Regions from separate parts of the Streptomyces sp. NPDC038280 genome, predicted to be linked through region 2. Evidence: riboswitches for the same ligand, from Rfam matches in the RefSeq annotation. Region 2 holds a riboswitch; the other holds the start of a gene.
What was found. A riboswitch is a leader RNA that binds a small molecule or an ion and turns the genes downstream of it on or off. The one in region 2 is predicted to bind glycine.
Positions count from the first base shown of each region.

Region 1: another riboswitch for glycine. It lies ahead of gcvP (aminomethyl-transferring glycine dehydrogenase); the one in region 2 lies ahead of gcvT (glycine cleavage system aminomethyltransferase GcvT).

Region 1 covers NZ_JBVJYZ010000003.1:8,845-14,635, reverse strand. Annotated here, with positions in the region: gene ACZ7J0_RS08335 (hypothetical protein) at 1-41, shown strand, start outside; gene ACZ7J0_RS08330 (DUF5999 family protein) at 379-585, shown strand; gene gcvP (aminomethyl-transferring glycine dehydrogenase) at 670-3,555, opposite strand; glycine riboswitch at 3,735-3,833, opposite strand; gene ACZ7J0_RS08320 (PRC-barrel domain-containing protein) at 3,947-4,348, shown strand; gene ACZ7J0_RS08315 (DNA polymerase IV) at 4,240-5,784, opposite strand.
Region 2 covers NZ_JBVJYZ010000007.1:199,708-205,498, reverse strand. Annotated here, with positions in the region: gene glyA (serine hydroxymethyltransferase) at 1-372, opposite strand, end outside; gene gcvH (glycine cleavage system protein GcvH) at 384-761, opposite strand; gene gcvT (glycine cleavage system aminomethyltransferase GcvT) at 829-1,959, opposite strand; glycine riboswitch at 2,114-2,214, opposite strand; gene ACZ7J0_RS17375 (AAA family ATPase) at 2,364-3,026, shown strand; gene ACZ7J0_RS17370 (enhanced serine sensitivity protein SseB) at 3,184-3,924, shown strand; gene ACZ7J0_RS17365 (enhanced serine sensitivity protein SseB C-terminal domain-containing protein) at 3,987-4,775, shown strand; gene ACZ7J0_RS17360 (ABC transporter permease) at 5,142-5,791, shown strand, end outside.

The DNA.
Region 1 (5,791 bases), on a different contig from region 2:
GCCTCGCTCCGCCGGTCCCACTCCTGGGCTCACCGGCCTGACCTCTTCCGAAGAGCACGGAGCGATGCCCCGCGGCCGTCACCGCCGCGGGGCATCGCTCTGTCCACGTACGGCGTTCGTACGGACACCACCGTCCTGCCCCATACGGACTAGCCCACAATGACCACCCCGAACCATCCGAAGAGACCGTGTAGTTGAGCTGAACCGTCCGGGCGGGTGATACGTCCCTAACCAGTAGGAAGAGCTGCCGCGAAATCCCTGCGGATCGACGCCCGCAGGACAACACTGGGACCGGACCGAACCGACCAACGGGGGGCGGCCATGAACACCGCATCGAGCCGCAGGACACTCACCACACCGCAGCGAAAGAACCCACCCATGTGCCAGCACAAGCCATCCTGCCCGACAGCCGACTCCGCCGACCGGGAGGCCGCCCGTCTGACGGCGCACCACCCGGAGCAGGGCTGGAGCCTGCTGTGCAATGGTGTCCTGCTCTTCGAGGACACCGGTGAGCTGCTGCCGGACGGCCAGATCATCGCGCCGCACCGGCCGCTGGACACCGAGCAGGTGGTGACGGCCGCCTGAGGCGGCGGGCACGACGTACGACAAAGGGCCGGCCCGGAGCGCGCTCCGAACCGGCCCTGACTCATGTCAGCCGTGGTCCGACCGTCAGTTGTCGTACTCGTCCAGGGGCGGGCACGAGCAGACGAGGTTGCGGTCGCCGAACGCGCCGTCGATACGGCGCACCGGCGGCCAGTACTTGTCGGCGGCCGAGACACCGGCCGGGAAGACCGCGTCCTCACGGCTGTACGGGTGCTCCCACTCACCGCCCAACGCGGCCGCGGTGTGCGGGGCGTTGCGCAGCGGGTTGTCCTCGGCGGGCCACTCGCCCGACGCGACCTTCTCGATCTCGGCGCGGATCGCGATCATCGTGTCGCAGAACCGGTCGATCTCGGTGAGGTCCTCGCTCTCGGTCGGCTCGATCATCAGCGTGCCGGCGACCGGGAACGACATCGTGGGCGCGTGGAAGCCGTAGTCGATCAGGCGCTTGGCGATGTCGTCGACGCTGACGCCGGACGCCTTCGCCAGCGGCCGGATGTCGACGATGCACTCGTGCGCGACCAGCCCGGCGGGACCGGTGTAGAGCACCGGGAAGTGCGGCTCCAGGCGCTTGGCGATGTAGTTGGCCGCCAGCACCGCCACCTGGGTGGCGCGCTTGAGACCCTCGCCGCCCATGAGCCGTACGTACGCCCAGGAGATCGGCAGGATGCCCGCGGAGCCCCACGGCGCGGCCGAGATCGGGCCGACGCCCGTCGCCGGGCCGGCGGCCGGCTGGAGCGGGTGGTTGGGCAGGTACGGGGCGAGGTGCGAACGGACGCCGACCGGACCGACGCCGGGGCCACCGCCGCCGTGCGGGATGCAGAACGTCTTGTGCAGGTTCAGGTGCGAGACGTCGCCACCGAACCGGCCCGGCTTGGCGAGCCCGACCAGGGCGTTGAGGTTGGCTCCGTCGACGTACACCTGGCCGCCGGCGTCGTGCACCTGGGCGCAGATGTCGGCGACGTGCTCCTCGAACACACCGTGCGTCGACGGGTAGGTGATCATCAGCACGGACAACTCGTCGCGGTACTGCTCGATCTTGGCGCGCAGGTCGTCGATGTCGATCTCGCCGTCGTCGGCGGTCTTGACGACGACGACCTTCATCCCGGCCATCACGGCGGAGGCGGCGTTGGTGCCGTGCGCCGAGGACGGGATGAGGCAGACGGTGCGCTGGGTGTCGCCGTTGGCGCGGTGGTAGGCGCGGACGGCCAGCAGACCGGCCAGCTCGCCCTGCGAACCGGCGTTGGGCTGGATGGAGACCTTGTCGTAGCCGGTGACCTCGGCGAGGCGCTCCTCGAGCTCGGTGATGAGGGTGAGGTAGCCCGCGGCCTGGTCGGCCGGCGCGAACGGGTGCATCGCCCCGAACTCCGGCCAGGTGACCGGCTCCATCTCGGTGGTGGCGTTGAGCTTCATCGTGCAGGAGCCGAGCGGGATCATGCCGCGGTCCAGCGCGTAGTCGCGGTCGGCGAGCTTACGCAGGTAGCGCAGCATCGCCGTCTCGGAGCGGTGCGCGTGGAACACCGGGTGCGTGAGGTACACGTCCGAGCGCAGCAGGCCCTCGGGAAGCGCGTCGGCGGCGGTGGCGTCGAGCACCTCGATGTCGGCGTCGACACCGAAGGCGGCCCACACGGCGGTGAGCTGGGCGCGGCCCGTGGTCTCGTCGCACGAGATGGACACGTGGTCGGCGTCGACGAGGTGCACGTTGACCCCGCCCTCGCGGGCGGCGGCCACGGCCTGCGCGGCGGTGCCGGGCACGCGGACCGTCAGGGTGTCGAAGTACGAGCCGTGCACGACCTCGACACCACCGGCGCGCAGCCCCTCGGCGAGGATCGCGGCGTAGCGGTGGGTGCGCCGGGCGATGCCCTTGAGGCCGTCGGGGCCGTGGTAGACGGCGTACATCCCGGCCATGACGGCGAGCAGCACCTGCGCGGTGCAGATGTTGCTGGTCGCCTTCTCCCGGCGGATGTGCTGCTCGCGGGTCTGCAGCGCCAGGCGGTAGGCCCTGTTGCCGTCCGCGTCGACGGAGACACCGACGAGGCGGCCGGGCAGGCTGCGGGCGAACTTCTCGCGGACGGCCATGTAACCGGCGTGCGGGCCGCCGAAGCCCATCGGGACACCGAATCGCTGGGTCGTGCCGACGGCGATGTCCGCGCCGAGCTCACCGGGCGAGGTGAGCAGGGTGAGCGCCAGCAGATCGGCGGAGACGGTGACGATCGCGCCGAGCTCGTGCGCCCGCTCGATGACCGGCTTGAGGTCCCGGACCGCGCCGGAGGCGCCCGGGTACTGGAGCAGCACGCCGAAGACACCGCGCTCGGCGATCTCCTCCGGAATGCCGTCGGACAGGTCGGCGACGACGACCTCGACGCCGGTCGGCTCGGCGCGGGTCTCGATCACGGCGATGGTCTGCGGCAGCGCGTCGGCGTCGACCAGGAAGACGCCGTCCTTGACCTTGCCGACCCGGCGGGCCAGCGACATGGCCTCGGCGGCGGCGGTGCCCTCGTCGAGCAGGGACGCGCCGGAGGTGGGCAGACCGGTGAGGTCGGCGACCATGGTCTGGAAGTTCAGCAGCGCCTCGAGGCGGCCCTGCGAGATCTCCGGCTGGTAGGGCGTGTACGCCGTGTACCAGGCCGGGTTCTCCATGACGTTGCGCAGGATGACCGGCGGCGTGAACGTGCCGTAGTAGCCGAGGCCGATCATCGGCGCGAGTACCTGGTTGCGGTCGGCGAGCGAGCGCAGTTCGGCGAGCACCTCGGCCTCGGTGCGGGCGGAGGGGAGTCCGAGCGCCTCGGCGCTCTTGATCACGTCCGGTACCGCGGCGTCGGTGAGTTCGTCGAGCGAGCCGTAGCCGACCTGCGCGAGCATCTTCGCGCGCGCCTCGGCGTCGGGTCCGATGTGCCGCTGCTCGAAGGGAATGCCCTGTTCGAGTACGGAGAGCGGAATGCGGTTGGCGGTCATGTACGGAGGCCTCCTGGTCGTCACGACCTGCGAGGGGCACCACGGCGCGGATGCCCGGACGGCCTCCCCCTCTGTCATCTCAACCTGAGAGTTTCACCGGCACGCCGAAACGGCACGCCGGCTTTCACCGTCGGTGAGAGCGGATGCCGTCGGACGTCCGCCCTGCTTTCCAGAGTGACCTCGTCCGTGCGGTACAGGGGCCTGAGAGATTCCGGGGAGGATTTGCTCCTTCGGCGCCCCCGAAAGGTTTCTTCGGTGGACTCTCCCGCACAGGGTCAGCAGCCACAGCCAGCCTACCAGCGAGGTTCCCCGGACATCCCTCGAGTGGCCGACATCCCCGTTGTGCACTTTCGTAGTGTTTGAAGAGCAGTTGCGAACCGTTGGAGGGACCGTGCAGACCGACATCGATCCGCGCAGCCTGATCGGCCGCAAAGCGTTCGACCGTGACGGGACCAAGATCGGAACCATCGACGAGGTGTACCTGGACGATGCCACGGGTGTTCCCGAGTGGGCGGCCGTGCGCACGGGCCTGTTCAGCAGAGACGCCTTCGTCCCCCTGGAGCCCAGCGAACTGGTCGGCGGCGCGCTTCACATCCCTTACGAACGCTCCCTGATCAAGGACGCGCCGGACTTCGGCGTCGGCCGCCATCTCTCCCCGGAGCAGGAGCTCCAGCTCTACCGGCACTACGGCATGGACCTCCCCGCCGCACCCGACGACGCGACTCCGTCCCCGCCACCGCCGGGCCGTGACTTCGGCCGGCTGGCAGGCCGCGACAAGCCCTCGGAGACCTGACCGTCCGCCGCACCCTCACCGGACCTGTCCACAGGTCCCGGTGAGGGCTCCGCCGCGCTCTCCTCCGCCGGGGTCTCCGGCTCCCTCCACACGAGCGGCAGCGGATCCGACAGCTCCAGTTCGGGGTCGTCGACGAGGAACGTCCGTACCCTCCCGGGCTTCGACCAGGGCTCTTCGAACCGCACGGTGACCCGTCCGACCCCGCTGCCCTGCACCCACCCCGGCCCGTACCGGGCGTGGCGCACGTCCCGCCCGGCCGGCCAGCGCCGCTCCGGCGGCTCGGCGGCGATCTCCGTCCGCTCCGCCGTCGCCCCGGGGTCCTGTTCGCCCTTCCCGTCGTCCTCGACCGCCGTCGGCTCGTCGTCGGCGGCCTGTGCGAAGAGGTCCTCCTGGGTGTAGTCGGCGAGGCCGGTCACACCCACGCCCAGCAGCCTGACGCCGCCGGTCGTGTCCACCGCCTCGAGGAGCCGTGCGGCCGCCTCCCTCACGACCGCCGCCGCGTCCGTCGGCCCGCGCAGCGTCTCCGACCTGGTCAGCGTCGAGAAGTCGAACCGCCGCACCTTGAGCACGATGGTCCGCCCCGAGTGCCCCGACGCCCGCAACCGCTGCACACACCGGTCGGCGAGGCGCTCCACCTCAACCCGGATGCGAACCCGGTCGTGCAGATCGACATCGAAGGTGTCCTCCACCGAGACGGACTTGGTGTCGCGCTCGGCCACCACGGGTCTGTCGTCGTGCCCCAGGGCCATCCGGGCCAGCGAGGCACCGTGCGCCCGGCCCAGGAGGCGTACGAGCTCGTCCTCCCCCGCCTCGGCGAGGTCCGCCACCGTCGTCATGCCGGCCCGGCGCAGATGCTCGCCGGTCGCCGGCCCGACGCCGGGCAGGATCCGTACGGACTTCGGGCCGAGCAGCTCGCGCTCGGTCCCCGGCTCTATCAGGACCAGCCCGTTGGGCTTGGCCTCCTCGGAGGCGATCTTGGCGAGCATCTTCGATCCGGCGAGTCCCACCGACCCGGTCAACCCGGTGGTGCCGAGAATGTCCCTGCGCAGCCGCTCACCGGCCTCCCGCGCCGTGGCCGAGTCATATGCCGCACCCCCGGCTTCGAGGTCCACGAAGGCCTCGTCCAGGCTCAGCGGCTCGACCAGCGGCGAGAGCCGTCCGAGCAGCTCCATCACCTGGTCGCTGACCGAGCGGTAGAGCGAGAAGCGGGGCACCAGATAGGCGGCGTTCGGCGCGAGCCGTCTGGCCTGGGACATGGGCATCGCCGAATGCACCCCGAAGCGCCTGGCCTCGTACGAGGCGGTGGCGACGACTCCGCGCGGGCCGAGACCTCCGACCACCACCGGCTTTCCGCGCAGGCTCGGCTTCGCCGCCTGCTCCGCGGCGGCGAAGAAGGCGTCCATGTCGAGATGCAGGATCGTCGGCGCGGCTCTCACACCACCG
Region 2 (5,791 bases):
GCCGTGGGCCAGGTTCAGGCCCATGATCGTGTCGCCTGGCTTGAGCAGCGCGAACATCGCGGCGGCGTTGGCCTGCGCGCCCGAGTGGGGCTGGACGTTGGCGTGCTCGGCGCCGAACAGCTCCTTGATGCGGTCGATCGCGATCTGCTCGACCACGTCGACGTGCTCACAGCCGCCGTAGTAGCGGCGGCCGGGGTAGCCCTCGGCGTACTTGTTGGTGAGGACCGAGCCCTGGGCCTCCATGACGGCGACCGGAGCGAAGTTCTCCGAGGCGATCATCTCGAGGGTGGACTGCTGGCGGTGCAGCTCGGCGTCGACGGCGGCGGCGACATCCGGGTCCAGCTCATGGAGAGGGGTGTTCAGAAGCGACATCGGGGACATCCTTAGTTGCCGGAGAACGCGGTGTACTCGTCGGCGGAGAGCAGGTCGTTCGGCTCCTCGCTCACCCGTACCTTGAACAGCCAGCCGCCCTCGAAGGGAGCGGAGTTCACCAGGGACGGGTCGTCCACCACGTCCTGGTTGGCCGCGACGACCTCGCCGGACACCGGCGAGTACAGGTCGCTGACCGACTTGGTCGACTCCAGCTCACCGCAGGTCTCGCCCGCGGCGACCGTGTCCCCGACCTCGGGGAGCTGGGCGTAGACGACGTCACCGAGCGCGTTCGCCGCGAACTCCGTGATGCCGACCGTCGACACGCCGTCCTCGGCGTCCGACAGCCACTCGTGCTCCTTGGTGTAGCGCAGCTGCTGGGGGTTGCTCATGACCTGAATTCTCCTGTACGCGGGGGAGTGCTGATGAACGGGGGAGAGATACGGGAGGTACCGAGTGTCACTTCTGGCGCTTGTAGAACGGCAGCGCCACGACCTCGTACGGCTCGTGGGCACCGCGGATGTCGACACCGACACCGGGCGTGCCCGGCTCGGCGTGCGCCGCGTCCACATAGGCCATGGCGATCGGCTTGCCCAGCGTCGGCGAGGGGGCCCCGGAGGTGACCTCACCGATCACCTTTCCGCCCGCGACGACGGCCATGCCCGCACGGGGGACCCGGCGGCCTTCGGCGACGAGGCCGACCAGCTTGCGCGGCGGGTTGGTGGCGGCGCGCTCGGCGGACGCCTCCAGGGCCGCGCGGCCGACGAAGTCACCCTCCTTCTCGAACTTGACCACGCGCCCGAGACCGGCGTCGAAGGGGGTCAGGGCGGTGGTCAGCTCGTGCCCGTACAGCGGCATGCCCGCCTCCAGGCGCAGCGTGTCGCGGCAGGAGAGACCGGCCGGGACCAGACCGGCGCCCTCGCCGGCCTTGGTCAGGGCCTGCCACAGCTCCACGGCGTGCTCGGGGGCCACGAAGAGCTCGAAGCCGTCCTCGCCGGTGTAGCCGGTACGGGCGATCAGCGCGGGGACCCCGGCGACCGTGCCCGGCAGGCCGGCGTAGTACTTCAGCCCGTCCAGGTCGGCGTCGGTGAGCGAGGCGAGGATGCCGGGGGACTCGGGGCCCTGGACGGCGATCAGCGCGTAGGCGTCACGGTCGTCCCGTACCTCGGCGTCGAAGCCCGCGGCGCGCTCGGTGAGGGCGTCGAGGACGACCTGCGCGTTGGAGGCGTTCGCGACGACCAGATATTCGGCCGGTGCGGCCTCCTGCTCCTGGAGCCGGTACACGATCAGGTCGTCGAGGATGCCGCCGTCCTCCTGGCAGATCATCGTGTAGCGGGCGCGGCCGGGGCCCACGGTGCCGATGTTGCCGACCAGCGCGTAGTTCAGCAGGTCCACGGCCTGCGGGCCGGTGACGGCGATCTCGCCCATGTGGGACAGGTCGAAGAGACCCGCCCTGGTCCGTACGGCGTTGTGCTCGTCGCGCTCGCTCCCGTACCGCAGCGGCATGTCCCAGCCCGCGAAGTCGGTCATGGTCGCGCCCAGCGAACGATGCAGGGCATCGAGGGCTGTCAGGCGGGGGGCAGTGCTCATGGATGTGGCTCCCGGGTCCCAGGGCATGAGATGGCGAGGACAATCCTCCCCATCTGTCATCGGAACCTGAGAGGTTCACCACGACCCTTACGTACATCGGGTCATGACTTGCACCTTGGGTGGAGCCGCCAGGCGGCTCGCTTTTCAGATCTGCCTCATCCACGCGGTACGGGGCCTGAGAGATTCAAGGGAGGAACTTGCTCCTTCGGCGCCCGGGGTGTCACTGCGCCCCCGGGACTCTCCCGCGCGGATTCAAGCGGCCGGTATGAGGTTGTCTGCGCACGCGTGTGCGCTTGGCGCGCACATCATTGCACGAGGGATCTCATCGGCAAATCGCTTGTGCCTCATTACTGTTTCTTTACACTCCATGGGCAAGGGTCCGACGACCCGACAGGGGAGAAGCGATGACGTTGCAGCGGACAGGTGCGTACGCGACGACGGCGGGGCTGCCCACGCCGCGCGGGCGGGTGCGCGCGGCGGCCGCCGCGCCGGTCCCGCGCGACCTGCGGGAGCGCGGCGGCCGGGGACCCAGGGCCCTCACCTTCGCGGCCGGGGACATCGTGGTCGTCTCCGGGCTGCCCGGCAGCGGAAAGTCGACGCTGATCCGGCGCACGGCCCAGGAGTGCGGGATCGACTCGCAGGACGCCCGCGAACGCTGGGAGGCGCGGATGCCGTCCTTCCTTCCCTATGCCGTCTACCGCCCGGCGGCCCGGATCGCCCACTACGCGGGCCTGTGGCGGGCGCTGCGCTCCGGCGAGAGCGTCGTCGTCCACGACTGCGGCACCCAGACCTGGGTCAGGCGCCTGCTCGCCCGCGAGGCGCGGCGCCGCGGCGGCGCGCTGCACCTGCTCCTGCTGGACGTCACGCCCGGGACGGCCAGGGCCGGCCAGCGCGAGCGCGGCCGGGGCGTCTCCGGCTACGCCTTCGCCCGCCACCGTCGCGCCGTCTCCCGGCTGCTGCGCGACGCGGAGTCGGCCCACCTCCCGCGCGGCTGCTCCTCCGTGACGCTTCTGGACCGTGACGCGGCGACCGCCCTTCAGCGCATCTCCTTCGCGGCCCCCGCCTGAACCGCCCCGCCCGGACCCACCTCCACCGACCCGCCCGTTCCGGGGAACCGTGGAACCGGAAGCCGGCCCTCACTGTCCTTTTCGACACAGCGCGCCCTTCCGCCGCCGCCCCGGCGTTAGGGTTCTGCCGGGATCGGGTCAGAAGGGGAAGCGACCAGTGGACAGTGCATGGCCGGGCAACGAGCTGGAAGAGGTGCTCGCCGCCTCGCTCGGCAACCCCTCGGCGGGAGGCCGGCTCGTCGAAGTACTGGGACGCAGCTCCGTCTGGGTGCCCCTGCCCAACGGCGGAGGACCGGACAGCAGGGACCTCGATCTGCCGACCATGGAGATCGAGGGACTTCCGTACGTCCCCGTCTTCAGCTCCGAGCAGCAGTTCCTCGCCTGCGTCGGCGGCCACATGTCCTTCACCGTCGCCCCCGCCCGTGACCTCGCCCGTGGTCTGCCGCCGCAGCTCGGCATCGCGGTGAACCCCGGCGGCGCCGTCGGCCTCCCCCTGCCGCCGCCCGCCGTGGCCGAACTGTGCCGGGTCGGCCGCACCCCCCTGGACGGTCCCGCGAGCGGTGGCCGGGTCCGGCTCTTCGAGCCCGACTGGCAGGACGACCCCGTCGACTTCCTCGCCGTCGCCTCCGCCGAGTTCGAGGCCACCGGTGTGGTCCTCAGCGCCCGCCGCGGCCTGGCCAGCGTCGAAGGCGAGGCGCCGTCCCTGTTCATAGGTGTCCAGCTCGCCTCCTGGGAGGGCGCCGACCGCAACGCGCCGATGGATGCCCTCGGCCGCGCGCTCGGCCGGGCCGCCGTGTCGTGGCCGGTGAACCTCGTCCTCCTGGACGTCGCCCAGGACCCGGTCGGCGACTGGATGCTGGAGAAGGTGCGCCCCTTCTACCAGCGGGTGCCCGCGTAAGCGGGACCGCGCACAAGCACGCATAAGCTGGTTCGGTGGATCGAAGAGGGGCGGAACCCAAGGTGAGCGCGTCAGGCACCGCTGCGGCCGGGCAGGTCGAGCACATGCTGCGCCAGGTGACGCCCGGACGCTACGACGCGTACGAGTCGCTGCTGCACGCGCTCGCCGACGGCCAGGTCTGGATGCTGCTGTGGCACGGCACGGCCGGCTCGCCCGAGGCGCAGTACGGGAACATGGAGGTCGACGGCCTGGGCTACGCGCCCTGCGTCACCTCCACCCAGGAGCTCTCCGCTTCCGGCTGGACCCGCGCCCATGAAGTGATCAGCGGCCGCGACGTCGCCCGCGCCCTCTATCCCGACCGGTGGGGCATCTGGCTCAATCCCCATGCCCCCGGCGGCGGTCTCGGCATCCCCTGGGCCGATCTGCGTCGGATCGCCACCGGCCTCGACCGGATGCCGGCGGGACCCCTGCGGCTGACCGAACCGGCCATCGAGATCCCGCAGTTCTACGCCCTGCTCACGCAGAACGCCCACCGCACCGCCGCGGTCCGTTCGCTGCGTCGCGCCTGGGTCCAGCCGGCGCTCGGCTCCCCGTACCTCGCGATCGGCCTCGATCTGTACGACACCAGCGGCCCGTCCGTCGACGCGGTCCGCGCGATGATGCAGCAGTCCATCGCCGCCGTGCCCGACGGGCTGCCCGTCTCGACGGTCGCCATGTCCGACGAGTACGACCCGGTGACGATGTGGCTGCGGGCCAACGCCCGGCCCTTCTACGACCGGGACGCGCACGCGGCTCCGCAGCCGCAGGCACCCGGTTACGGCTATCCGCCGGCCGCTCCCCGCGCGTACTGACATCCGCACGATCCTTCTGCCCCAATTGCGCCAGCGGTTGGGGCAGTTGGCCGTCATGTCCGATCTGGTGGAATAGTGACCGAGATGGTCCGCTGACGCGATCACCGCGTCCGGATAACGGAACCTCACGCCCCGCATCACGTTTGAGCAACCATTCCCCGCCAGGTCTGGCGGGTGATCGCAAACCCGTTGAAGACTCCCCGCTAACAAAGAACCGTCGGTCCTTTGTACGAGTCGCATCACATGCGGCGTCATGGGTAATTTCCGCACCATCGGCATGACTTGCGCCATCACCTGATGCGAGACAAGCCGTGACAGCAGCGGGTACGGGCCGGTCACCGCCGGCCGGGAGGGGTCTAAGGCACTGTGACCGCACCGATCGAGACCACCGGATCGGCTGCCGAGGCTCAGCCGGAGGCAGTACTCACGGGGGTCAAACAGAGCCAGATCGAAGGCCGTTCCCTCGGTCAGATCGCCTGGGCGCGCTTCAAGCGCGACAAGATGGCGATAGCGGGCGGAATCATCGTGATCCTGCTCGTACTGATGGCCGTCCTGGCCAAGCCGATCCAGGCGGTTTTCGGCCTCGACCCCAATGAGTTCCACCAGGACCTCATCGACCCGGCCCTGCTGGCCCCGAAGGGTGCCTTCGGCGGCATGAGCTGGGACCACCCGCTCGGTGTCGACCCGCAGTTCGGCCGAGACATCCTGGCCCGTGTCATCGAGGGCTCCTGGGTCTCGCTGCTCGTCGCGGGAGGCGCCACCGTGCTCTCCGTGGTCATCGGCGTGGTCATGGGCATCGTCGCCGGTTTCTACGGCGGCTGGGTCGACGCCCTGATCAGCCGGATGATGGACACCTTCCTGGCGTTCCCGCTCCTCCTCTTCGCCATCTCCCTCTCGGCGACCCTTCAGGACGGCGCGTTCGGCCTGAGCGGTCTGCCGCTGCGGATCGGTGTGCTGATCTTCGTGATCGGCTTCTTCAGCTGGCCCTACATGGGCCGAATCGTGCGGGCCCAGAC